2 regions of the Arthrobacter sp. zg-Y916 genome follow, and region 1 is predicted to be linked to the other one. Evidence: riboswitches for the same ligand, from Rfam matches in the RefSeq annotation. Region 1 holds a riboswitch; the other holds the start of a gene.
The links. Region 1 has a riboswitch for cyclic di-AMP ahead of LOC59_RS13005 (M23 family metallopeptidase). Riboswitches for the same ligand answer to the same signal wherever they lie in the genome.
Positions count from the first base shown of each region.

Region 2: it holds a riboswitch for cyclic di-AMP, as region 1 does, so the genes downstream of both, LOC59_RS06830 (LysM peptidoglycan-binding domain-containing protein) here and LOC59_RS13005 (M23 family metallopeptidase) in region 1, are expected to answer to the same signal.

Region 1 is NZ_JAJJOD010000007.1:221,770-233,058, forward strand. It holds gene LOC59_RS12975 (molybdopterin molybdotransferase MoeA) at 1-144, opposite strand, end outside; gene LOC59_RS12980 (DUF6457 domain-containing protein) at 141-422, opposite strand; gene mobA (molybdenum cofactor guanylyltransferase) at 466-1,116, opposite strand; gene LOC59_RS12990 (HNH endonuclease) at 1,116-1,613, opposite strand; gene LOC59_RS12995 (NlpC/P60 family protein) at 1,869-2,651, opposite strand; gene LOC59_RS16685 (NlpC/P60 family protein) at 2,688-3,482, opposite strand; cyclic di-AMP (ydaO/yuaA leader) riboswitch at 3,487-3,643, opposite strand; gene LOC59_RS13005 (M23 family metallopeptidase) at 3,768-4,532, opposite strand; cyclic di-AMP (ydaO/yuaA leader) riboswitch at 4,536-4,739, opposite strand; gene LOC59_RS13010 (metal-dependent transcriptional regulator) at 4,808-5,521, opposite strand; gene serC (phosphoserine transaminase) at 5,753-6,880, shown strand; gene LOC59_RS13020 (MFS transporter) at 6,931-8,205, opposite strand; gene LOC59_RS16610 (DUF3027 domain-containing protein) at 8,260-8,781, opposite strand; gene LOC59_RS13030 (cold-shock protein) at 8,797-9,180, opposite strand; gene LOC59_RS13035 (hypothetical protein) at 9,409-9,714, shown strand; gene LOC59_RS13040 (helicase-associated domain-containing protein) at 9,755-11,289, shown strand, end outside.
Region 2 is NZ_JAJJOD010000002.1:323,312-334,600, reverse strand. It holds gene LOC59_RS06880 (potassium channel family protein) at 1-171, opposite strand, end outside; gene LOC59_RS06875 (TrkH family potassium uptake protein) at 185-1,540, opposite strand; gene LOC59_RS06870 (hypothetical protein) at 1,835-2,083, opposite strand; gene LOC59_RS06865 (ABC transporter substrate-binding protein) at 2,442-3,596, shown strand; gene LOC59_RS06860 (FecCD family ABC transporter permease) at 3,719-4,714, shown strand; gene LOC59_RS06855 (ABC transporter ATP-binding protein) at 4,704-5,552, shown strand; gene LOC59_RS06850 (hypothetical protein) at 5,549-6,235, shown strand; gene LOC59_RS06845 (hypothetical protein) at 6,232-6,873, shown strand; gene LOC59_RS06840 (hypothetical protein) at 6,992-7,426, shown strand; gene LOC59_RS06835 (MBL fold metallo-hydrolase) at 7,470-8,141, opposite strand; cyclic di-AMP (ydaO/yuaA leader) riboswitch at 8,449-8,623, shown strand; gene LOC59_RS06830 (LysM peptidoglycan-binding domain-containing protein) at 8,627-9,529, shown strand; gene LOC59_RS06825 (CarD family transcriptional regulator) at 9,788-10,300, shown strand; gene hrpB (ATP-dependent helicase HrpB) at 10,316-11,289, opposite strand, start outside.

The sequences.
Region 1 (11,289 bases):
GGAGGCAAGTGTCTGGCCAAGTGCTTCAGCCAGCGGGACCGTCTCAAACGGCAGCGGCCGGGCCGCGGCGTGGGAAGCCCGCCGTGCCTGTTCCCAGGAAGTGTTCGGCTGCAGCGGCAGAATGAGGGGTGCGGCGCCGTTCACTTCTGCTCCTGCGTCCCTGCGGCGTCGCATTCACGCTGGGCTGCCCGGATAGCTGCCCGCATGGCGAGTGCCTCATCAGCCTGCCCGCTTCCCGCAGCCAGGCCGGCTGCCAGCCCGGCGACGAAGGTGGTGAGCGGTGCAGCAGGCCGCACGACGTTGTGTGCTGCTGCTGCGGCCAAGTCGAGGACCGCGTCGATGTCCACCTCTGTGCCTTCGAGCTCCAAGGACTGCAGCAGGCGCTGCGTCCAAGCTTCAAGTTGCTGCTGCTGGGTTCCCATAGTGGCTCCTTTGTCCGTCGCGTAGCACCGGAAGCAGCAGGTTTCAGGCGGTGCGGTTACCCGGGCTGATGCCCCATCTTCCGGCATCCTCCCAGGTGTCCACGTCCGCGGTACTTCCCGCTGGAACGGCGACCTCTCTCCACTGCACCCTAGCAAGCAGGCTGAACATTGACAGATTCTCCAGTCCCTCCGGACGCGCTGCCACGCAGCGCCGCAGCTCGGCGCTCCGGTACAGCGCCGCCAGCGGTTGCGCCTTGCCCCTTGCATCGACTGCCATGAGGGAGGTTCGGGGATCCCGGGCGGCTTCAGTGAGCAGGGCGGGAACTGCACGGGCCACGCCGGGCATGTCGCAGGCCAGCACCAGTATCCATTCCGGCGCAGGGCGGCCGCGGGCAGCGGACCGCTGGTCAAGCACCGTGAGGGCGGCGCCGACTGCCGCGGCCGGGCCTGCGAACGGAGGATCCTCACGGACCCGAACGCAGTTATCCCCGTGCCTAAGCAGCATTGATTCCAGCCGGTCAGGTCCGGCGACGGCTATTTCGCGGGCTCCGGCAGCGGCGTCGAGGGTGATTTCAAGCAGGCTGTTTTCCCCGAGGACCAGCTCCGCCTTGGGCACACCCCCCAATCGGGAGGAGCGTCCGCCGGCCAGGACGACGGCGTCATAGGCAGGCGGGGGCGGTTCCGGCAGTGCCACTAGGCTGCCGTATCGCCGAGGAAGGGATTCCACTGGGCTGCGGGCTGCTCCAGCTCACGGATCTGCCACCGGGCACCCCTGGGTGGCCGGGGAGTAAAGCGCAGTTTCCATCCGAGCTGGTTCAACGTCTTGTCCCCTTTGTGGTTGTTGCATCTCAGGCAGCAGGCCACAAGATTCTCCCAGCTGTCTTCTCCCCCGCGGGACTTCGGCACAACGTGATCAACGGTAGAGGCCTGCTTACCGCAATACGCGCAGGAGTGCCCGTCCCTTCTCAGGACACCCCGCCGCGTGGCGACCGTTCCCTCGCGGTAGGGAATGTTCACGTAGCGGTTGAGGAGAATCACTGAGGGGCGTCCGAAGACGTCCGTGGGGCCGACCACCGGATCGCCGCTTTCTGCAAGCACGCTCGCTTTGCCGGTGAGCACCAGCACCAGCGCGCGCTTGAAAGTTACGACAGCCAGCGGTTCGTAGCCGGCATTCAGAACCAAGGTTCGCATGCACGTTCCTCTTCGCCTGCCCGCCGGTGCAGGCGGAGAAGCAGCCCCACCTTTACACCGCGGTACTTCGAATCTTGATTGCAAGAGTAAGCCGCGGGAGGCAATCGCGCCATTTAAGGGGAAGGAAAGGCAAGGAATCGGCGGAGTGCCGAGCGGCCGCGCCTATAGCCGGGCAGAACCAGCAAAGGACCTTCCCGAGGGGGAAGGTCCTTTGCCGGACTGTGTCAAAAGGTACTGCTAGGTCAAAAGGTACTGCTAGCCGCCAACGCGGATGTAGACGCCGCCCGAGCCGAGCTCTGCCGGGGCAACCACTGTCTGGTTTCCGAAGAAGCCGCCGTGGATGGCCTGACCGTTGCCGACGTAAACAGCAATGTGAGCCAGGCCCATGCCGCCGTCGGCGTAGTAGATCAGGTCGCCCGGAAGCGCCTCAGCTGCACCCACCGTGCGGCCGAGGGAAAGGTAGCCGGCCGGCCACCCGTGGTAGTTGATGCCTGCAGCTGCCAGGGCGTTCGTTGCCAGCATGGTGCAGTCCTGCATCACGCCCAGCTGTGCGTAGGCAGCGGCCGCGATGGTCGCGCCGACACCGGAGGCAACTGCGGGAGCCGCCTGGGCGGGTGCAGCAGCAGCTGTACCGGTGCCCTGGGCCTGCGCTGAGGGAGCGATGACCTCCTGCGACTGCACCGAGATGTCGGCGGTTTCGGCGGTTTCGGCGATTTCTGCTTCCACAACAGACTGCTCGGCAGCAATAACGCCGGGTACCTGTGCGAGCTTCAGCTCCAGGCCTGCTGCATCAGCAGGGACCTGAAGAGGGATGGAGGAGAGATCCAGCTTGCTGGTCTGCACGTCACGGGAGGTCTCCGCACCGGCAGCGTTTGCTGCGACGCCGGTGGTCAGTACCAGGCCCGAGGCTGCTGCGATGACAGCGGCCTGGCGGCCCATCGTGCCGGCGTTGGTGCTGACTGCGCCGGCCAGGGCGGTGAGGGTGCTGGTGCGCTGGACAGGAGCCCGGTGGCGCGCGCGCTCAGTTGTCGAGGTCATGGAAGGTGTTTCTCCGTAGTTTCAGGCAACCGCGCGTCAGCTGACGCGGACGAAGCTTGCGCCGGGAAGGTCGGACAGGGAGTGCAGGCCGGTGTTCATGCCGTTCAGGCCACCGGAGATGACCTGGCCGTTGCCGACGTAGATGGCTACGTGGCCGCCGGTGATTACCAGGTCGCCTGCCTGCGGAGTGCCAACCACGGCACCGAAAGCGAAGAACTGTGAGGGACCGAGGTCGCCGACGGACTTGCCGACCGAGCGCAGTGCCTTCTCGACCATGGCGGTGCAGTCCTGTGCCACGCCGATCTGCGAGTAGGCAGAAGCTACCAGTCCGGCTGCAACGCCGCTGGCGCTAACCTCGGCCGCCGGAGTGGAAGACGCCGTGGTGAGGCCGGTGGAAGCCTGTGCTGCGGCTGCGGGAGCGGCTGCGGCCTGCTGGGCTGCATAGGCTTCCTGCTGGGCGGCGAGTGCCGCTGCGGCTTCTTCGGCTGCCGCGAGCTCGGCTGCCGCAATTTCGGCGCGGATTTCGGCACCGGAAAGCGAGCCGGCAAGGGGCTCAACCGGAAGTTCGAAAGGTGCCTGCTCGGAGACCGTGACGGTCCCGTTGGAGGTCACAACGTTGAGGGGGGTGGATTCCAGTGCCTGGCGGTCAGTGGAGACCGGTGCGGCCTGCGCCGGCATACCTGCGGCCAGGACGAGGCCGGAAGCTGCGACGACGACGGCGGCCTGACGGCCGACAGATCCTGCGTTGGCGGTTACGGCTTTGGAAAGCGCCGTAAGCGGGCTGGTTTGGACTGCGGGCGCACGGTGGCGTCCGGACGTGTTTGATGACACAGTGTTTGCCTCTCCCAACGCCTGCGAGGTGAGCTGTCGGATTCGGATGGGAGTCACCCGGCTGCGGACGGCTAGGTCCAGCAACTTAACCCCTAGGGCTTCTTACGAAACCCAAAATTGGTTCCCCCGCCTCTGCCATGCGATTTTTGCGAACGGATCTCAGACAGTGGCAGAGCTCGGCGAACTGTTCGAGAGTGCCCGGTCTTTGCGAACCAGGCACGGTGACGAGAATATAACAACATCAGGGAAATGTCACGCTCAGGTCACGAAAGCGTGTTGAGCGGATCACAACCACCCAAGAGGGTCGACAGCAGTGCCGTTTACCATTACTTCGAAATGCAGATGGCAGCCGGTTGATGCGCCGGTGCTGCCGCTGGCGCCCACCAAGTGGCCGCGCTGGACCTTATCCCCCACAGACACGCTGATGGCGGAAAGGTGATTATACGTCGTCTCCACGCCATTGCCGTGATCGAGGACCACGCGGTTCCCGCCGCCGAGGGCATGCCACCCGGCAAAGGTAACGGTGCCGCTGGCTGCTGCCGTGACCTCGGTCCCGCAGGCAGCAGCAAAGTCCTGGCCGGTGTGCAGCTCTCCCGCTGCTCCCGTGATCGGACTGACCCGGTAACCGAAGGACGAGGTCTGCACCAGTTCGGATTCCAGCGGCGTGGCCAGTGTGCCCTTGGCTGCGGCCGGCGTGACGTCCATTCCGGCCACGGTGAGCCCCTGGAGCTTGGCGTCCGGATCAAACTTGCTGGTAAGCGCCGCCCGGTCGAAGCTCAGTGTGGCGTTCGGATCCGCCGACACGGCAGGTGCCGCTGACGGCATGGGCTGCTCCATCGGAATATCGGCAGCAGCGGTCGTAGGCAGGGCGACCGTCAGGACCAGGCCCGATGCCGCAGCACCAATGGCCAGCTTCTGTGCCGACGCCCCAAGGGGGCGCTGGACTGTTTCTGCGCGGCGCCGGCCTGTTGACCGGTCGGTGGAGCGTGGGCGCAGCGGTGCAGCCGGTGTTTCGGCTCTGCGCCTGCCCGAAGCTGCATGCTTCGACAAGTTTTTCCCTCTCTGCAAAGCCTGCGAAGTTAGCTGTCGGATTCGAGTAGAGAAAACTCGGCCTCTGACGCACGGGATCCGCAAGGATTCCATGCTGCTCGGAGGCTTCACCCCAAGGCAGCCCTGCTGCCGGTGATTGGGTCCTCCGCCCCTGCCTTCGAACGGTTGCACCTGCGGTCCAGTGGCAGGGTTCGGCTGTCGGACCGGTAAGCGGTGGGGTTGCTGTAGTCAGATGCAACTATAGGGTAAAAAGTCGAAAAGATACCATTCCGTTATCAGGACACCGGAATGTCGCGGGCGGGCTGCGCGACAAAGACGTGGGATGCCACTTCCGCGGGCAGTTCCAGTGCGCCTTCAATCCCGGGAACCCGCACGGAGATATAGCCGCCTACCACCTCCGCCGTAATGGTGGCGCCGGGCCGCAGGCCGGCTTCATCGAGCTGGGTCAGCAGTTCGGGATCCACCTGGATCGGTTCGGCCAGCCGTTCCAGCAGCATCTCTTCTCCCGGCTGGGCAGAACCCACCGCCGAGACCAAATTCAGGCAGCTGGTTGTCTGCGCCGAGGGCAGCCCGCCAATCGCCTCCAGGCCTGGAATGGGGTTCCCGTAGGGCGACTCTGTGGGGTGTCCCAGCAAGTCGTAGAGCCGCCGTTCCACCCGTTCGCTCATCACGTGTTCCCAGCGGCAGGCCTCGTCATGGACGTAGGCCCAGTCCAGTCCGATCACGTCGGCCAGCAGGCGCTCGGCCAGGCGGTGCTTGCGCATGACCTCCGTTGCCCGCCGGCGTCCGAATTCGGTCAGCTCCAGCTGACGGGTTCCCGAAACCACAACCAGGCCATCGCGTTCCATCCGGCCGATGGTCTGGGAGACCGTAGGACCGGAATGGCGCAGGCGCTCGGCAATCCGCGCCCGGAGAGCCACGATGTTCTCCTCTTCGAGTTCCAGAATGGTTCGAAGATACATCTCAGTTGTGTCTATGAGGTCCGTCATGACCAGCCGCTCCTAGCATTCGTGCGGAAGAGAAGGGATGGAAAACCGGCGTGGCGCAGACCGCGCCGCAGGTTCGGTTCCACGTTAGCCCATCGCACCGAACCGGGCCCAAACACCATGCCGCGGGCCACCTTAGGGCACCCGGTCACAAATAGGAACGTCACGGCCGCCGGGTGTTGAATGGAAATGTACGTGAAGTACCCTGCCAACCCGCTTGGAGCAAATACAACAATGGGCGAAACCACCGCACTTACCATCCCTGCAGATCTTCTTCCAAAGGACGGACGTTTCGGTGCCGGTCCTTCCAAAGTCCGCCCCGAACAAATGGAGGCTCTCTCCCGTGCCGGAGCAAAGCTCCTTGGCACCTCCCACCGCCAGGCTCCGGTCCGGAACCTGGTCGGCAGCGTCCGGGAGGGACTCTCCTCGCTGTTCTCCGCTCCCGAAGGATACGAAGTAGTCCTCGGCGTTGGCGGATCCACGGCGTTCTGGGATGTTGCGTCATTCGGCCTCGTGGAGAACAAGGCACAGCATCTTTCATTCGGTGAATTCGGATCCAAGTTCGCTGCGGCTACGAACAAGGCGCCTTTCCTGTCCGCATCCAGCATCATCAAGGCGGAGCCCGGAACCCGTCCCGAGGCGCAGGCCGAGGCGGGCGTCGACGTGTACGCCTGGCCGCAGAATGAGACGTCCACGGGCGTTGCGGCTCCGGTCCGCCGGGTCGAAGGTGCGGACAAGGATTCCCTGGTCCTGATCGACGCGACATCCGCTGCCGGCGGACTCGACGTCGACCTCTCGGAGGCGGATGTCTATTACTTCGCACCGCAGAAGAACTTCGCGTCCGACGGCGGGCTCTGGCTTGGCATGTTCTCCCCGGCCGCCATTGAGCGTGCAGCGCGGATCAACGCATCGGACCGCTGGATCCCCGATTTCCTGAACCTGCAGACGGCAATCGACAACTCACGCCTGAACCAGACCTACAACACGCCGTCGCTCTCCACCCTGGTGACACTGAACGCCCAGCTGGAGTGGCTGAACTCGAACGGCGGGCTGAAGTTCGCCACGGACCGCACGGCAGACTCAGCAGGCCGTATTTATGCCTGGGCCGAAGCGTCCTCCGTCGCCACGCCGTTTGTTGGCCGGGCCGAAGACCGGTCCAACGTGATCGCAACCATCGACTTCGACGATTCGATCGACGCTGCCGGGATCGCCAAGACCCTGCGCGCGAACGGCGTGGTGGACGTTGAGCCGTACCGCAAGCTCGGCCGCAACCAGCTGCGCATCGCGACGTTCGTGGCGATCGAACCCGAGGACGTCAGCGCACTGCTGCAGTGCATCGACTACGTTATCGAGCATTCCTAGCAGCAGGCATCCGGCACCCGCCGGGCAGCCGCACGAACAGGGCCCCGCCGCTACCGCGGTTTGGGGTCCTGTTCCGTTTCCCGGGTCGTCAGGTAGAGGCGCCGCCGGACGGTGCGGTCGTAGTGCAGGCGCAGATGGTGGGAACGCCAGGCCCAGACCAGTCCCACCACGGCGGTGATGATGCCCGATGCCGCCGCGACCCCAAGGCTCCACCGCGGTCCGAAAGCGTTGGACACCCAACCCACGATCGGCGCACCGAGCGGCGTCCCGCCCATGAAAATGGCGAAGTACAGCGCCATGACACGCCCGCGCATGACGGGGGTCGTCGTCGTCTGCACATAGGCATTTGCACTTGTCATCAGGGTCAGCGCAAACAGCCCGGTGGGAATCAGGGACAGGGCAAAGATCCACAGGTTCGGGGAGAACGCCGCAAGCAGGCAGGAAACCCCGAATGCTCCCGCAGCCCCGAAGATGAAGCGCAGCCGCGGGCGTTCCCGCCGGGCGGAGAGCAGTGCCCCGCAGACAGAACCTATGGCCATGATCGAGTTCAGCAGACCGAAGATTCCCGCGTCCTGGCCAAACTCGGTGCGGGCCATGGCTGCTATATATACGGCGAAGTTGAGGCCGAATGTGCCCACGATGAAGATCGCCACCAAGACCATGACCAGGTCCGGCCGGTACTTCACGTACTTCAGCCCTGCCCGGATGCGCCCCTTGCCCGGAGGCGCCTTGGGCAGCACCCGCAGCTCCGCGCTGCGCATTTTCAGCAGCGCCAGGACCATCGCCGCAAAAGTCACGGTATTGATGAGGAACACCCAGCCGGGCCCGACCGCCACGGTCAGCAGGCCCGCTGCTGCGGGGCCGACCATGCGGGCACCGTTGAAGGACGCACTGTTCAGCGCGACGGCGTTGGGCAGGTTCTCCTCGGAGACCACCTCGGAGACAAAACTCTGGCGGGCCGGGGCGTCAATCGCCGAGACGACACCCAGCGCCAGCGCGAAAGCGTAGACGTGCCACAGGTGTGCATGTCCCGAGAGCACCAGCAATCCCAGCCCGGCGCCCAGGGCAGCCATGGATACCTGGGTGGTGAGCAGGACCTTTCGCCGGTCGTAACTGTCGGCGATGAGCCCGGCCCAGGGGGCGAGCAGCAGCTGGGGTCCAAGCTGGAGCGCCATCACAATACCCATGGCCGCGGCATCCTGGTTCGTCAGGATGTCATAGACCAGCCAGTCCTGGGCCGTGCGCTGCATCCAGGTGCCGATATTGGAGACCAGGGCTCCAATGAACCAGATGCGGTAGTTGAAGATGCGAAGCGAACGGAACATGGGGGTTCACTTCTCCCTTCCGGGATCAAGAACCTGGTTCCGCCTGCTCAACTGTTATTCGTCCTCCATGGCCGCGCCGTCGGCTGCGTCCTCTTCCGGTTCGACTGCCTTTTCCTGCTCTTCAGCCCCGGTCCGGGGTTCCTCATTTTCGGGGGCAGCGTTCTCTGCGCGCTCCCCTGCCTTTACTTCTGCCTGGGCAGCAACATCCTCCGGACGGAGCCGCTCGGACCACGGAACCCATTCCGGAGCCAGGACAGAGTCCTCGGAGGGCAGCAGTCCGACTTCGCAGACCGTGGCGACCTTTCCGCGGGGAACCCGCGCAACGGTGGCGTACCACTGCCAGCCGCGGTAGCCGGCCCGATTCGCCTGGAACCGGTGGGTAACCAGCCGGTCAGCTTCAGGCACTGCCCCGATCCACTCTCCCAGCTGGACCTCCGGCACCACTTCCAGGAGCCCGGCGCGTGCCGTCTCCACGGCAGCTGCCAGCACGGCGTCCGGTTTGGAGGGCCGGCGCTGGGGCTTCCGTGCCGCGGGTTTTTTCGGCTCTTCTGGAACGAAGGTGTCGGTTGTGTTCACTGCGTGGATCTGCCCCTATGCGTCAAGGTCATCGGCGACGGCCCGCAGCACTGCAGCAACCTTGGTTGCGTGCTTTTTCTCGGGGTACCGGCCCCGGCGCAGTCCGTTGGAAATGCCGTCCAACAGTTTAATAAGGTCTTCGGTAATCACGGCCATGTCGTCAGCCGGCTTGCGCGTGGCCTTCGCCACCGAGGGCGGAGCTTCCAGGATGCGCGCGGAAAGCGCCTGCGGCCCGCGGCGGCCGTCCGCCACACCAAACTCCATGCGGGTTCCAGGCTTCACCTCGCTCACACCGGAGGGAAGTGCGGAGGCATGCAGAAAAACTTCCTGGCCGTCGTCAGTGGCCAGGAATCCGAATCCCTTGCCAGTGTCGAACCACTTGACCTTGCCGATGGGCACTTCGCTTACCTCGTTCTTAGCTAATGGATGCGGCGGTCCCGCCGCATACGGTGGTGCATCCGCAGCGAATCTCCGTTGATTCCCTGCATCGCTGTCCCAGCCGGGCGGCAGGGCACTTCCAGAGATACTACGGTGAAGTCTGTTCCCTTTAGAATATCCCGACGCTGCTAATCGCACTCCAGTGTCCGCTTTGATGGCCGGAAATTTTAGCTGTTAGCGTTAAACATCATGGACGAACGCCTCCCGCACCCGGGAAAATCTGCTGCCAACTCTCCCGGCGGGCCCGCTCATTCCGAGGGCGCCGGAGCTGCCCCCCGCACCCCCCGTTCACCGCTGCGGCTGATTGTGACGGTGCTGGCCGCGCTGCTGGCGCTTGCCGGCGTCGCGAGCCTTGCTGCCCTGCTCCTGGAAGCGCTGCGCGGCGAAAGCGTCTGGCCCGGTTTTGCTGCCGGGGCTTTCTACGCCCTGCCGATCGCTTTTGTGCTGATGGCGGGGCTGGTAATTGACTCAATCGTGCGCCGGCGGCGAGGCTGACCCGTTTGTTTTCGCCTCCACTCGGGTAACGTATTGGACGATGTCCGCGATCCGAGCATTGGCCGAAGACCTTGCAGCGCGCAGTGACGAACAACTGCGTGAGCTTTTGACCGCCCGGCCGGACCTGGTGCTTCCTCCGGTGCCGGATTTCCAGGCCCTGGCGGCCCGCGCATCCACGCGCATCAGCGTCCAGCGGGCGCTGGAAAAGCTCACGGCTCCCCAGATGCAGGTCCTCGAAGCACTGGATCTCACCACCAATGAGGACTCACACCTCAGCACAACGGCCTCCTGGCTGAAGGCCTCGATCGCCGGTTCAACCATCAAGGCCCTGGATTCGATCCTCAGTTACCTGCACCAGCTGGCGCTGCTGCGCCGTGCCCGCCCCCACCCCGGCGCCCCGAAGGCCGACGCCGGACGCCGCTTCTACCTGCCGGTGTCCGTTCTGGGTGAGGCGCTGGGCGCCTACCCGGCAGGGCTTGGCCGCCCGTATTCCACGCTCGCTGCCCAGCAGCCCGAGTTCGGGCAACGCCTCGTCGAGATCGTGGAGGGGCTGAGAAAGCGCGGCCTGCCCATCGAGAAGGCAGACACTCCCGCCACGGCGGCACATTCCCTGCATCACCTGGTCTCGGACCCGGCGGGCTGGAACGCCCTCCTGGCTGACGCACCGCCGCAGACCGGGGACCTGCTGCGCCGGTTCAAGTACTCCCCTGTCGGGACTATCCCGAAGAAGGCCGCCATCAGCCGCGCCGTGCTGGATAATCCCTCGCCGACTCCGGTCGAATGGCTCGTCGCGCACGGCCTGCTGGTGCCGCTGGATGCCCTGCATGTGGAGCTGCCCCGTCCCGTAGGCCAGGCGTCGCGCGGCCATGTCATCGTTTCTGATTTCCAGCTTGAGCCTGTGTCCCCGACACCGCGGGCGGTGCCGAATACCCTGCGCGACAACGCGGCCTTCGGAGCGGTAGCTGAAACCCTGCGCCTCATGACCGAACTGCTGGCCGTCGCTGCGGAGGCACCCATTGGAACCCTGCGGTCGGGCGGAGTGGGCGTGCGGGAGGTGCGGCGCGTCTCCGAAGCACTGCGGCTGGACCCCATGGGTACGGCCTGGCTGTTGGAGCTGGCTGCCCTCTCCGGCCTGCTGGTTCTTGATGCGGCCACCGCACGGTGGGGAACTGCCGAAACCGATTGGCTGACCCTGGACCGCGAGCTGCAGTGGCGCCGGCTGGTGGAATCCTGGCTGGAGGCAGAGCGGGCGCCCTCGCTGGTGGGCGGACCGCTGCCCGGCGGAGGAGTGATTAATGCCCTGGCCGGAGAGCTCTCGCGCCCCGATGCGCCCCTCGTGCGGCGCCGGGCCCTGGAAATGCTGTCCGAACTTTCCGCCGCGGGCGTTGGCCAGGAAACCCATTCGGCAGCGTTCGACGTCGAGGACCTGATCGGCGCACTGACCTGGCATCAGCCCAGGCTGCAGCGCAGGTTCGCCCGCCTGGTTCCGGGCATCCTCAAGGAGGCTGCCCAGCTGGGCCTCATCGGATCGGGTGCCCTCTCTGAGCTCGGCCACGCGGTGGCCGCCTCCGATTT
Region 2 (11,289 bases), on a different contig from region 1:
TACATGGGTGAGCCTGCCGTCCAGGCGCTGCACTACGTCCTGCTGGCCATCGATGCCCAGCACGTCCACACCGCTGGCCATGAGTTCCAGGGCAAGGGACTGCCCGAACCGCCCCAGTCCGATGACGGCAACAGCGTCGGTATCGGTAACCCGGTCCAGGTCCCGTCCCATAAAGATCTTGAGCCTAGCCAATGATCGGCCTTTCCTCCGGGAGGCGGTACTGCAGCTTCCGCTCCTGGAATGCCAGCGCTGATGCCAGCAGGAGGGGGCCGAGCCTGCCCACAAACATCAGTATGACCAGAATCAGCTCTCCCGGCACCGGAAGGTCCGCAGACACGCCCGTCGAGAGGCCAACGGTGCCAAAGGCGGAAATCGTCTCGAAGAGCACCCGGTCCAGGGTGTAGTCGCTGATCGCCATCAGCACCAGGGTGGAAACACCAACCAATGCGCCAGCGAGAAGGACGACGGCGAGTGCCTGGCGTGTGGCATACGCGGGGAGCGCCTTGCCCAGGGCGGTGAGCTCGGCATTCCCCCGAAGCTCGGCGGCGACCATGAACACCAGTACGGCAAAGGTGGTGATCTTGATCCCTCCCCCGGTTCCGGCGGGCGCCGCCCCAATGAACATCAGCACGTCCATCCCCGCCCAGGAGAGCGGGTCCATGTCAGCAACGTCAATGCTGCTGAAACCCGCGGTGCGGGTCTGGACTGACATGAAGAACGCGGCAAGGATGCGTGACGGCCAGTCCAGGGCTCCCAGGGTGGCGGGATTGCTCCACTCGCAGACAGCTATGTAGAGGGTGCCGGCCGGAAGCAGGATCAGCGTTCCCCAGAGCACCATGCGGGTATTAATGGTCCACGCCAGCGGCCGGCCCCAGGCGCGGCGAAGCTGGACCAGGACAGGAAACCCCAATCCTCCGATGATGACGGCTGCCGCGATGGGCAGGCAGACCCACGGGTCCGAGGCAAAGTCCTCCAGGTTGCCGCTGAACAGCGCGAAACCGGCGTTGTTGAAGGCCGAAACGGCGTGGAAGATCCCCAGCCACGCCGCTTCCCCCGGCCCTTTGCCGTAACCCAGCCAGAAGCGGAGCGCGAGCAGAAGAGCCACGGCGCCTTCGGTGATTAGGGAGATGCGGACGACGCCGGCAATCACCCTGGGGGCGCTGTCCAGCTCGGGGCTTCGGCTCTCCGCTATGGCCTGGAGACGTGACCGGAACCGGAACCTGCCCATCACAGCCAGTCCGACGATGGAGGCAAAGGTCATGACGCCGAGCCCGCCGACCTGAATGAGCGCCAGGATGACGGCGTGCCCGAAGCCCGACCAGTAGACGGGAGTTTCCACAACCGAAAGACCCGTCACGCACAGTGCGGAAACAGAGGTGAAGAGCGCGTCGGAAAAGGAAACCACCCCCGGACCAGCAACGGACGCCGGCAGCATCAGCAGTCCCGTTCCGCACAGCGCAGCTACAACGAACCCCAGGAAGACCACCTGTGAGGGCCGGGACATCCTCCCGGCGGGTCCAGGCTTTGGGCTCTCAGCCACACATCGACAGTACGCCCCGTTGTTCCGGCGGGGTCAAGGCGCACGCACCAGGAACGCGGGCGCGGTCTCAAAGCAGCCGGGGCCGGGCGCCAGCTCCAGCTCGGACAGCTTGAAGACTTTCGGCGGGTCTTGCCGTTGGCCTTCACGAAATGCAGCACATATCATCGTGAAGCGCGTCGAGGATTGGCCGTGTGGCCCGGGCCGTTCCATCAGGGCAGGAACGCGGATGGCCCAGGGCATACAGGGGCGGGTCCCGTCACTGGCCAACCTGCGCACCGCCGGTAGGCCGGGAGGTTAGGACTCGACGTCGACGTAGCTGCCCCGGCGGCCGCCGGCAGAGAATGCCGGGGCATCAAAACGCGCTACATAGTTGTCGACGCCGTACCCCTGGGCCTCCCGGGAGAGGGCGCCCGTGTAGCTGCCTCCGCTGGTCCCCGGTACCGCCTGCGGCCGGTCGAAGGCAGCCACGTAGCTGCCGCCGAAGGGGCTGGTGAACCCTGCGCAGCGGGCGGAATCCGGGGCCTGGTTTTTGGTTTTGAACATGGGGTATCTCCTTGGGGCGTGGCGTTGGCAACGCTGCCCGGTGTGTGGGAATTGGGGGCGGACAGCCGTCCCGGCAAAGCGGGGGTGGTCCGGCGAAAAGTACGGCGCGAAGATCCCGCTGCGGCATAGGCCATCGGGAAAGCGCCTGGGAGTGTTGCTGGTCTTGGAGGACCGCACCAGGTGCTGCAACGTTGATACGACCGTACCAGTTATTCTGAGTAATTCATAAAAAGCGAGCCTGTTAGCTCCCTCTCACTTCCTGGGCGCAGGCATCACATTGGATAACGTCACACTTTTGTTGGCTAATATGGATTTCTGTCTTTCCGTTAGGTAAGCCTCACCAACGTATGTTGTCCGAATGGAGTCCAAGTTGTCTCGCCCTACCCCCACGCAGTCCCTCACGTCCCGCCGAACCCTGCTGGGCGGGGCGGGCCTGGGACTGCTCACCCTCGCCCTCGGCGCCTGCTCCACCCGGGAAACCGTTGCATCCGGCACAGGTTCCCCAGCGGCGTCGGGCACGGGGTTCTCGGTCACCGACATGCGGGGGAAGACGATCACGTTCGATGCACCCGTTCAGCGGATCGCCACCACGGTCATTCCGTCACCGTCCATGATCGCGGCCGTTGACGGCGGGTACGGCAGGATCGTGGGCATCAACGAGTCCACCCTGCAGGCCAACCAGCAGGGGCTGTTCGGTGAGATCTTCCCTGAAGCCAAGGCGACCACCACCATCTCCCCCTCCAGCTTCACACCCAACATTGAGACCATCACCGAACTGGCCCCCGACGTCGTCTTCCAGTGGGCGGACCAGGGCGACGGACTCGTGGAGCCGCTCGAGAACGCCGGCTTCAAGACCGTCTGCCTGCTCTATGGAACTCAGGAGTACCTCGAGACCTGGGTTCACCTCTTCGCAGACATCCTCGGCAAGCCCGGGCGCGGAACGGAAATCACCGACTGGATGCACGCGGAAATCGAGCGGCTGGAGACCGAACTGGCCTCCGTCTCCGCGCCGGTACGGGTTGTCCATCTGGGACAGTCCGGTGAGGGTTACTCCGCTTCGAACAAGGCCTCCTACATGCACTACTGGATGGAACTGGCCGGCGGGCAGAACATGGCGGCGGACAATGTGTCCACGGACAACACCGTGAGCGCCGAACAGCTGATCGAGTGGGATCCGGAGGTCATCACGCTGGGCGGCTTCGACGCCCGTACCCCGGCCGACGTCTACACGGATTCTTCCCTGGCTTCCGTCTCCGCTGTCCGCAACAAGCGCGTCTACAAGGCACCGCTGGGCGGATACCGCTGGGAGGTGCCCTGTGCCGAGTCGCCGCTGATGTGGCAGTGGGCCGCCGAGCTGTACCACCCCGAACTCACGGACCACAACCTGCGCGCAACGATGCGGGAGAAAATCAGCTACCTCTACAACTACGACGTTTCCGAGAAGCAGATCGACGCCGCCCTGCGGCTGGACATGAACCGCGCCAGCGCCGGCTACAACGTTTTCGAAGCGTAACCGTGCGCCTCAGGGAAAACGCTCCGGCGTCAACGTCCGGGACCCCCGGGCCCGCCGGGTCTGCACGGCCGAACGGACTGCTGCGCCGCCATCCGGTTCTCATCAGCGCCTTACTGCTGGTAATGGTTGGCGTCGTTTCCATGGCCGTGGGCCGGTACTGGGTTCCGCCGAACGAGATCCTGCGGATCCTTGCCGGTGAAGCCACTGGACTGTTCCCCGGCGGCGAAGGCCTGCTCCGGCGGACGTGGACCGACCAGGAGGCCACCGTCATCATGGATGTGCGCCTGCCGCGGGTGCTGCTGGCCTTCCTGGTCGGCGGGGCGCTGGCCCTGGGCGGAGCCTGCCTCCAAGCCCTGTTCCGCAACCCGCTGGTGAGTCCAGACATTATCGGAGTCACGTCCGGCGCCTCGTTCGGCGGCGTGCTTGTCCTGACGCTGGGCCTGTCGGGCGGCTGGATGGTGGGCGGTGCGTTTGGCTTCGGCCTCGCGGCCCTGGCGTTTGTGCTCTTCCTCGCCCGGCTCGGGCAGGGCGGGCGCATGCTCATGATCGTCCTTGGCGGGATCGTCGTCGCCGCCTTCTTTAATGCCCTCGTCTCCTTCATGACGTACATCGCGGACCCCTATTCGGAGCTCCCCTCGATCGTCCACTGGCTGCTGGGCTCGATTGCAGCGGCCAGCTACGAGAAGGTACTGATCGCACTGGTTCCGATCGGAGTCGGTGCCATTGTGGTCCTGGCACTGCGCTGGCGCCTCAACGTCCTCTCCCTGGGGGACGACGACGCCGCGGCCCTGGGCGTCAATCCGCACCGCTCGCGGCTTCTCCTGCTCTGTGCGGTGGCACTCATGACCGCCGGAACAGTCGCCGTCGCCGGTGCCGTGGGCTGGGTTGGGCTGGTGGTTCCGCACCTGGCCAGGCTCTGGGTGGGTTCGGACCACCGCGTGCTGCTCCCTGTGTCGCTGCTGCTCGGCGGAACCTACCTGATCCTGATCGACACGTTGAGCCGGTCGATCACCAGCAGCGAAATTCCACTGGGCATCCTGACGGCCATCATCGGTGCACCCGTTTTCGTGGCCCTGCTCGCCCGCTCACAGAAGAAGGCAATGTTCGATGGAAACTAAGTCGCTGCTCCCGAAGGCAGTATCCGCTGCCGGCGCCGGATCTGCACTGCTGCAGGTCCACGACCTGGGGTTCCGTTACTCCAAACTGCGCCCCTGGCTCTTCCGCGGGTTGGGCTTCAGCATGGAACGCGGAGAAATCCTCTCCATCCTGGGACCGAATGCCCGCGGCAAGACCACCCTGCTCAAATGCCTTTCCGGGCTGCTCAAACCGGTGGAGGGGACTCTCTCAGCCGGACCTGCGATCGGCTACGTACCGCAGGACCACGGCTCCGGCGTCGACTTTACCGTCGAGGACATGGTGCTGATGGGCCGCACCCGCCACCTCCGCGCTTATCAGGTGCCGCGCAGCGAGGACCGGGAAGCGGCCGGCGCCGCCATGGAACGCGTGGGCGCAGCTGACTGGGCGCACCGGCACTACTCTGAACTCTCCGGCGGACAGCGCCAGCTGGTCCTGATCGCACGCGCACTGGCGTCCGGGTCGGAGCTGCTGGTGCTCGACGAGCCGGCCTCGGCGCTGGACCTCCGCAACCAGTCCAGGGTGCTCACCGTGCTGGATTCCCTGGCAGCTGAGGGCATGGGTGTCATCATGACCACGCACCACCCGGACCACGCCCTGCATGTTTCCCGCAATGCCCTGCTCTTCGTCGGTGCACACGACACCCGCTGGGGACCGGTGGAGGACCTCCTGACCGGGCCGGCGCTGTCCGATGTTTACGGGCTGCCCATCTGCACTCCGACCGTTGACACTGTCTCGGGGAACCGCACCATTGCGGTTCCCGACTTCGGTCCCTCCTGCCGGCGCACCTGCGCCGTCGACCTCCGAAAGGACCTCCCATGACCATCATCCGGCTGACCGGATCAACCCCCATGCGCGGGCTCGCTGAACCCGGATGGCGCGGCGCCATTGAGGACACCGACGCCTACGACCTCGCCGATCCGGCCAGGCGCATCAAAATCCTCTCCGCCGGCGCACTGATCATCAGCGGCGCTGCCGACCACGTCATGCTGCACCGGCACCGCGAACACCTGACCGGGTTTGTCCGTGACGGCGGACGCGTGCTGGTCAACGGCCAAGTGGTCCTGCCTTTCATCGACGGCCTGTGCCGGTGGCTGAAGCTGGACTACCGCAGCCCCTGGGACCTGCGCCCGCATGCCCTTTCCGATCACCCCGTCTGGAACGGCGTGGACTACCGGGACCTGCATTTCCGCACGGGTGTCCCCGGGGTCCACACGTATGAACAGCTCCAGGAAATCGGGGTGGCCGGCTTTTACGGCCGCGGCTACCATTCCCCGCTGCCCGAAGGCGCAGCGGCCGTCACGGGCATCGGCCCGAACTCCCTTCCCCTGGATTACACCTATCCGCTGGGCAAGGGCGAGGTGCTGGTCCATGGCGGCCTGGATCTCGAGGGCTTTGCGGACGAGCGCTACAGCTCCAGCAGGCTCGGCCCGAACCTGGTCACATGGCTGAGTGCCGGGACCGGCACCATCGGCTCCCGCACTCCCGAGGAAGTATCAGCATGAACACTCCACGCATCGGCCTGCTGCACTGCGGAACCTTCCCGGCGCTGCGCACGCTTGAAGACCCGGCGCTGCAGCCGTACCGGATCGAATCGGTCTATCTGCCCGGTTCCGCCCCCGAGGATCTGGCGGAACTGGACGTTGTACTGGTTGCCGACCGGCTGCACCCCGGGCAGCGGGCACGCTTTGAACCCGCTGTCCGCGCAGCGCTCCAGGACGCGGGCAAAACCGTGATCATACTTGGCGAAAACAACGTCGAGGACTGGCTTCCCGGCGTCGGTTATACCTTCCGCCCCACCGTCTTCTGGGCCTGGCGGACCGGTACGGATACCGGCACCAGGATGCGCCTGCCCGAGGACCCCCTGTGGGAGTTCTTCACCCGGCGCGCAGTGGACTGGCACCACCACGGGCTGCTGCACCCCCCGGAGGGTGCCCGCTCGCTGGTCACCATGGAAGAGGACGGCACGGATAGCGGGGCCCTCCTGTACCTGGATGAGGTGAACCAGCCCGCCCGCCTGCTGGTTACCACCATGGACCCGGTTTACCACCACGGTTCGGGCTTTATGCCCGGTGCCACCCAGCTGCTTTACTCGCTGCTGCGCTGGGTTTCCGCCACCCACCGGCCGTCCGCCGCTGCCTAGGTCCGCTGTCTGGATCCGCTTCCGGTGCCGGGAGCTTTGGACGCCCCGGCACCGGAAGGGAAACCTTGGGAAGCGTTGCTGCCCGGGCGGGAGTGGTTGACCCGGCTAGAGTTGACACATGAGCAACACGCCCGCCCGGGCCCGCAAGTCTGTCTTTTTCCTGATCCCGCTTGGCGCCCTCGCAGGCATGGCATTGGCCCTGCTGAACTACCAGCAGCGCTTCGCCTCCGCGGTTGAGCCGGGCGAGGAGGCCCGCTTTATCCTCTGGACCCTGATTGGCGGTGCAGTGCTGGGCGGTTCTTTCGCATGCCCGGCCAGTGTGGCCGCCTTCCTCAGCGCGGGCGCGGGAAAATCCGCACGATTCTGCGCAATCGCTGCCGGTCTCGCGCTGGCCGTGTGCTGGTTGCTGTATGCCGGAGTCTCGTCCGGCACTGCACCCACGGGCCTGCTGTTGGCTGCAGCTGTGCTAACCACCGCCGCCGGCGCAGTCTTCGTCTGGCTCACTGCACGGTCTGGCTCACTGCACGGCGGAACCGGGCCAGACCCCCGGTGAGTTCTTCCGCTCAGGTGAGTCTCGCCAGGCAGGTCTCGGAAGTCTAGCCCTGGCGGTACGGTCCGCCGACCATCCGGGCCAGGGCATCAGCCGGGGAAGCCACCTCGGCGCCGTGCGCGAAGAGAATCCGATCCGGCCCCAGGTCCGCAATCCGCTCCAGCGACTCTTCAGCCAGTGCGGCATCCGCCGTAAAGGCCTCCGGCCCCCGGATCACTTCGCCACTCTCCGTACCCGCGGCATCACCCATGAACAGGGTTCCGGTTGGCTCGTGGAAGAGACTCACGTGGCCCTTCGTGTGGCCCGGAGTGGCTAGCACCCCAAAGTCCTGGATGACAGCCCCCTCGCTTATCGGCGTCACCCGTCTCGGGGCACGTATATCCATGGAGTCCGGACCGCCGGCGTAGATCGCAGCGTGCGGCGCCCGCTCAGCAACCGCAAAGAGTGATCCCACGTGATCCATATGGAGGTGGGTTAGCACGATATCCCTTACGTCCGCGAACGTTCCCCCCAACGCCTCGACGGCAGCCGCGATGCCGTCCTCCGTTCCGGGCAATCCTGTGTCAATGATCACGATGCCGGCTGGTTGTGCCACGGCATAGCACCGCACGTCCATAACCAGTTCGGCAGCACCGGCAACCCCGGCGGGGATGACCACTTCCCGCACCACCTCTTCAACGGGCAGGTGCGTCCCGCCCTCACCGGATTGTTCGCTCATCGCGCGCCTCCTTCGTTGCAGTTCCGGGCCTTCAAGCGTATTCCCGCCAGCCCGGCGCGGACCCCCTAAACCCAAAATGACCCATGGAAAGCGGACATTCTCCGGGGCTGTTTGGAGTTGGCACCTGGGTTGGGAGCCCAGTGCCCAAGTGGCTGCAGTGACAGGAAAGATAAGCTCGCTGCTCTAATACCTGCGTGATCTACAGAACACAATGGCAACACGCCGTCGTTACCGAATTGCAATACAAATGGAATGCCTGTTAGTGTCCTTGGCATGCCGCAGAACCTGATGCGGCGCCTTGGCTTGTTACCTAACTCTGCCGCTAGCCAAGGACCCTTTTGCACCACGACGGCAGGGGCGGGGGAACCAATTTTTTGGGTCCTTTCGAATCCTTGGGGTTAAGCCGGACGGTTGAGAACCGTTCGCCGGGTGACTCCCATCCGAACCCGACAGCTCACCTCGCAGGTATAGGGAGAGGTAATTCCTTGTTCATCAAAACCAATCGCGGACGCCACTGTGCCCAGACCAGCGTCTGGACCACCATCGCAAAGGTCGCTCCGGGCAAAGCCCGGACTATCGGCGGAACCGCCGCAGCCGTCGTAGCAGGCTCCGGCCTCATGTTCGGCATGGCAGCCCCTGCCCAGGCCGGCGTCGTTGTGAACGACTCCGCCCCTGCAGCACCCGTAGCCGCACCGGTCCAGGCCGCACCCGTGGCAGAGCCCGTTGCAGCGCCGGTAACCGAAGCTCCCGCAGCTGTGGCAGCCACCACGCACACCGTTGTCGCCGGGGACACACTGAGCCAGATCGCCGCCAACTACGGCGTTTCCCTCGACAGCGTGTTCGCCCTGAACGGCCTGTCCATGGCGTCCATCATCTACCCGGGCGACGTCATCACCGTCGCCGGTGAAGCCGCAGCCCCTGCTGTTGCTGTTGAACCAGCCGCGGCCTACGCTCCGGTCCAGACTTACACCGCACCGGTGGAAACCTTCGCTGCACCGGCGCCGGCAACCTACACGGACTACGCGGTCAGCACGCAGGCCACCTCCGTAGCGCCCGCTGCATCCATCGGCGGCAACGCCAGCATGCTGAGCTCCGCCTACGCCCAGCTCGGCGCCGCACAGGACTGCACCGTCCTGGTGGAGCAGGCACTCCGATCCATTGGCCACACTGTCGGCGATCTGGCACCCGCCCAGCTGGCTGCCTACGGCACCCCGGTTTCGACCCCCGAGCCCGGTGACATGATCTACTACGCCGACGGCGGCATGGGCCTGGCCCACATCGCCATCTACATCGGCAACGGCCAGGCCATCCACAGCGGCTGGAACGGCAGCCAGACGGTTGTCCAGTCCGCCAACGTTGGCTCCGGCCCGGTGTACTACCGCGCCTAAGGAGGCGTGCAGCGCCTTCGCTGCCGCCCCGCGGAACGCCCCGTCCCTGCCAAGGGAAGGGGCGTTCCGCGTTTGCTGAGCAGCCTGCGGCGAAAAGCCGGAAAGCGCACCCCGCCTCCCGTCCTACCCGCGACCACTCGGCCGAAGCATGAAATAATAAAGCGGTGAGACTCGCGTTGCAGGCGTCCCCTGAACGCTCCTGCCTGACAGGCAGCCGCCCCCACAAGACCGGCTTCGATGCAGCCAAAGGGAAACACATTGACGTTTAACGAAGGACAGACAGTAGTCCATCCCCATCACGGCCCCGCAACGATCCTCAGGGTCGCCACGCGCAAGGTGCGCGGAGTCGAGACTGAGTACCTTGTCCTGGAAATCCACGCCAACAAGCTTCAGGTATGGGTGCCCAAGGACAAGGCGGGCGACGTCGGCCTGCGCCGTGTCCTGAACGGAACCCAACTGCAGCAGTTGATGGAAATCCTCAAAGGTGCAGCCGATGCAGAAGAAGCACAGTGGTCCCGGCGGTTCAAGGAAAACACTGAACTGCTGGCCAGCGGCAGCATCAATGACGTGGCGCGGGTGGTCCGCAACCTCACGCTCCGGTCGCTCGACAAAGGGCTTTCCCACGCAGAGCGGGACATGCTCCGCCATGCCCGGCGGCCGCTGCTGACCGAGATTTCGCTCTCCCTGGCCGTATCCGAAGAGGAAGCCTCCGCGGTGCTTGACGGCGTATGGGCCCCGGCCGGCAGCTCCCTGGCGGAGCCTGTCACGTAGGCCGTCCGTCCTTTTCTACATCCGGGCCTTCGTCCGGGCCGTCGCCACGGCGGACCAGGGGTCCTCAGGCCACGGATGCCGGGGGTAGCGTCCGCGCATTTCGGCACGCACCTGGCTGTACGGCCCGGCCCAGAAGGACGCCAGGTCATCGGTGACGGCCAGCGGCCGGCCTGCCGGGGACAGCAGGTGAAAGAGGATCCTCGCCCTGCCGCCGGCCAAGCGCGGAGACTCTGCCCAGCCGAAGCATTCCTGAAGCTTCACCGCCACCACCGGCCTGCCGCCGTCGTCGTCCACTTCCGGATAGGTGATCTGCACTTTGGAGCCGCTGGGAACCAAGAGGCGCTCCGGGGCGAGTTCCTCCAGCCGTGCGGCCTCGGGCCACGGCAGCAGGCGCCGGAGCGGATCCAGCAGGTCCACCCCGGAGGCGCGTGCCCCCTGGGACAGATCCTCCAGTTCCGGGCCCAGCCATTCCTGGACGCGCTCGAGCAGGGCAGATTCGGAAACATCGGGCCAGGGCGCACCCACCAGCCGGTGCAGCAGCCCCAGCCGGCGCCGCAGGGCATCAGCTGAAGGCGAGAATCCCAGGATCCCCAGCCCTTCGCGCTGCAGTGCCTGGGCGACGGCGGTGCGGCCCTCCGCGGGTGTCGGCCGGACCGGCGTGGACTCCAGCTCGATGCTGCCCAGCCGCCGCTGCCGTCGTGCGGCAACCTTCCCGTTCGTAAAGACAGCGGTCACGGATTCGCTGAGCAAATGCGACGCCGCGGCCTCCGCCGTGCCCGCCTCCAGCGGAGCAGCGGCCCGGATGACGGCGCCGGTGCCGGCAGCGGCCCTCCCCTGGGCACGCGTGACGTCGGCGATCGCCAGCCATTCACGGCCAGCCAGCGAACTCTGCGGAGGCAGGCCCGCACGCGTTCCTGACGCCAGCAGGTACTGGTCCCCCGCGCTCCCCGCCACCCGGCGGGCCACCCGCGCCGGAAACGCCAGCGCCA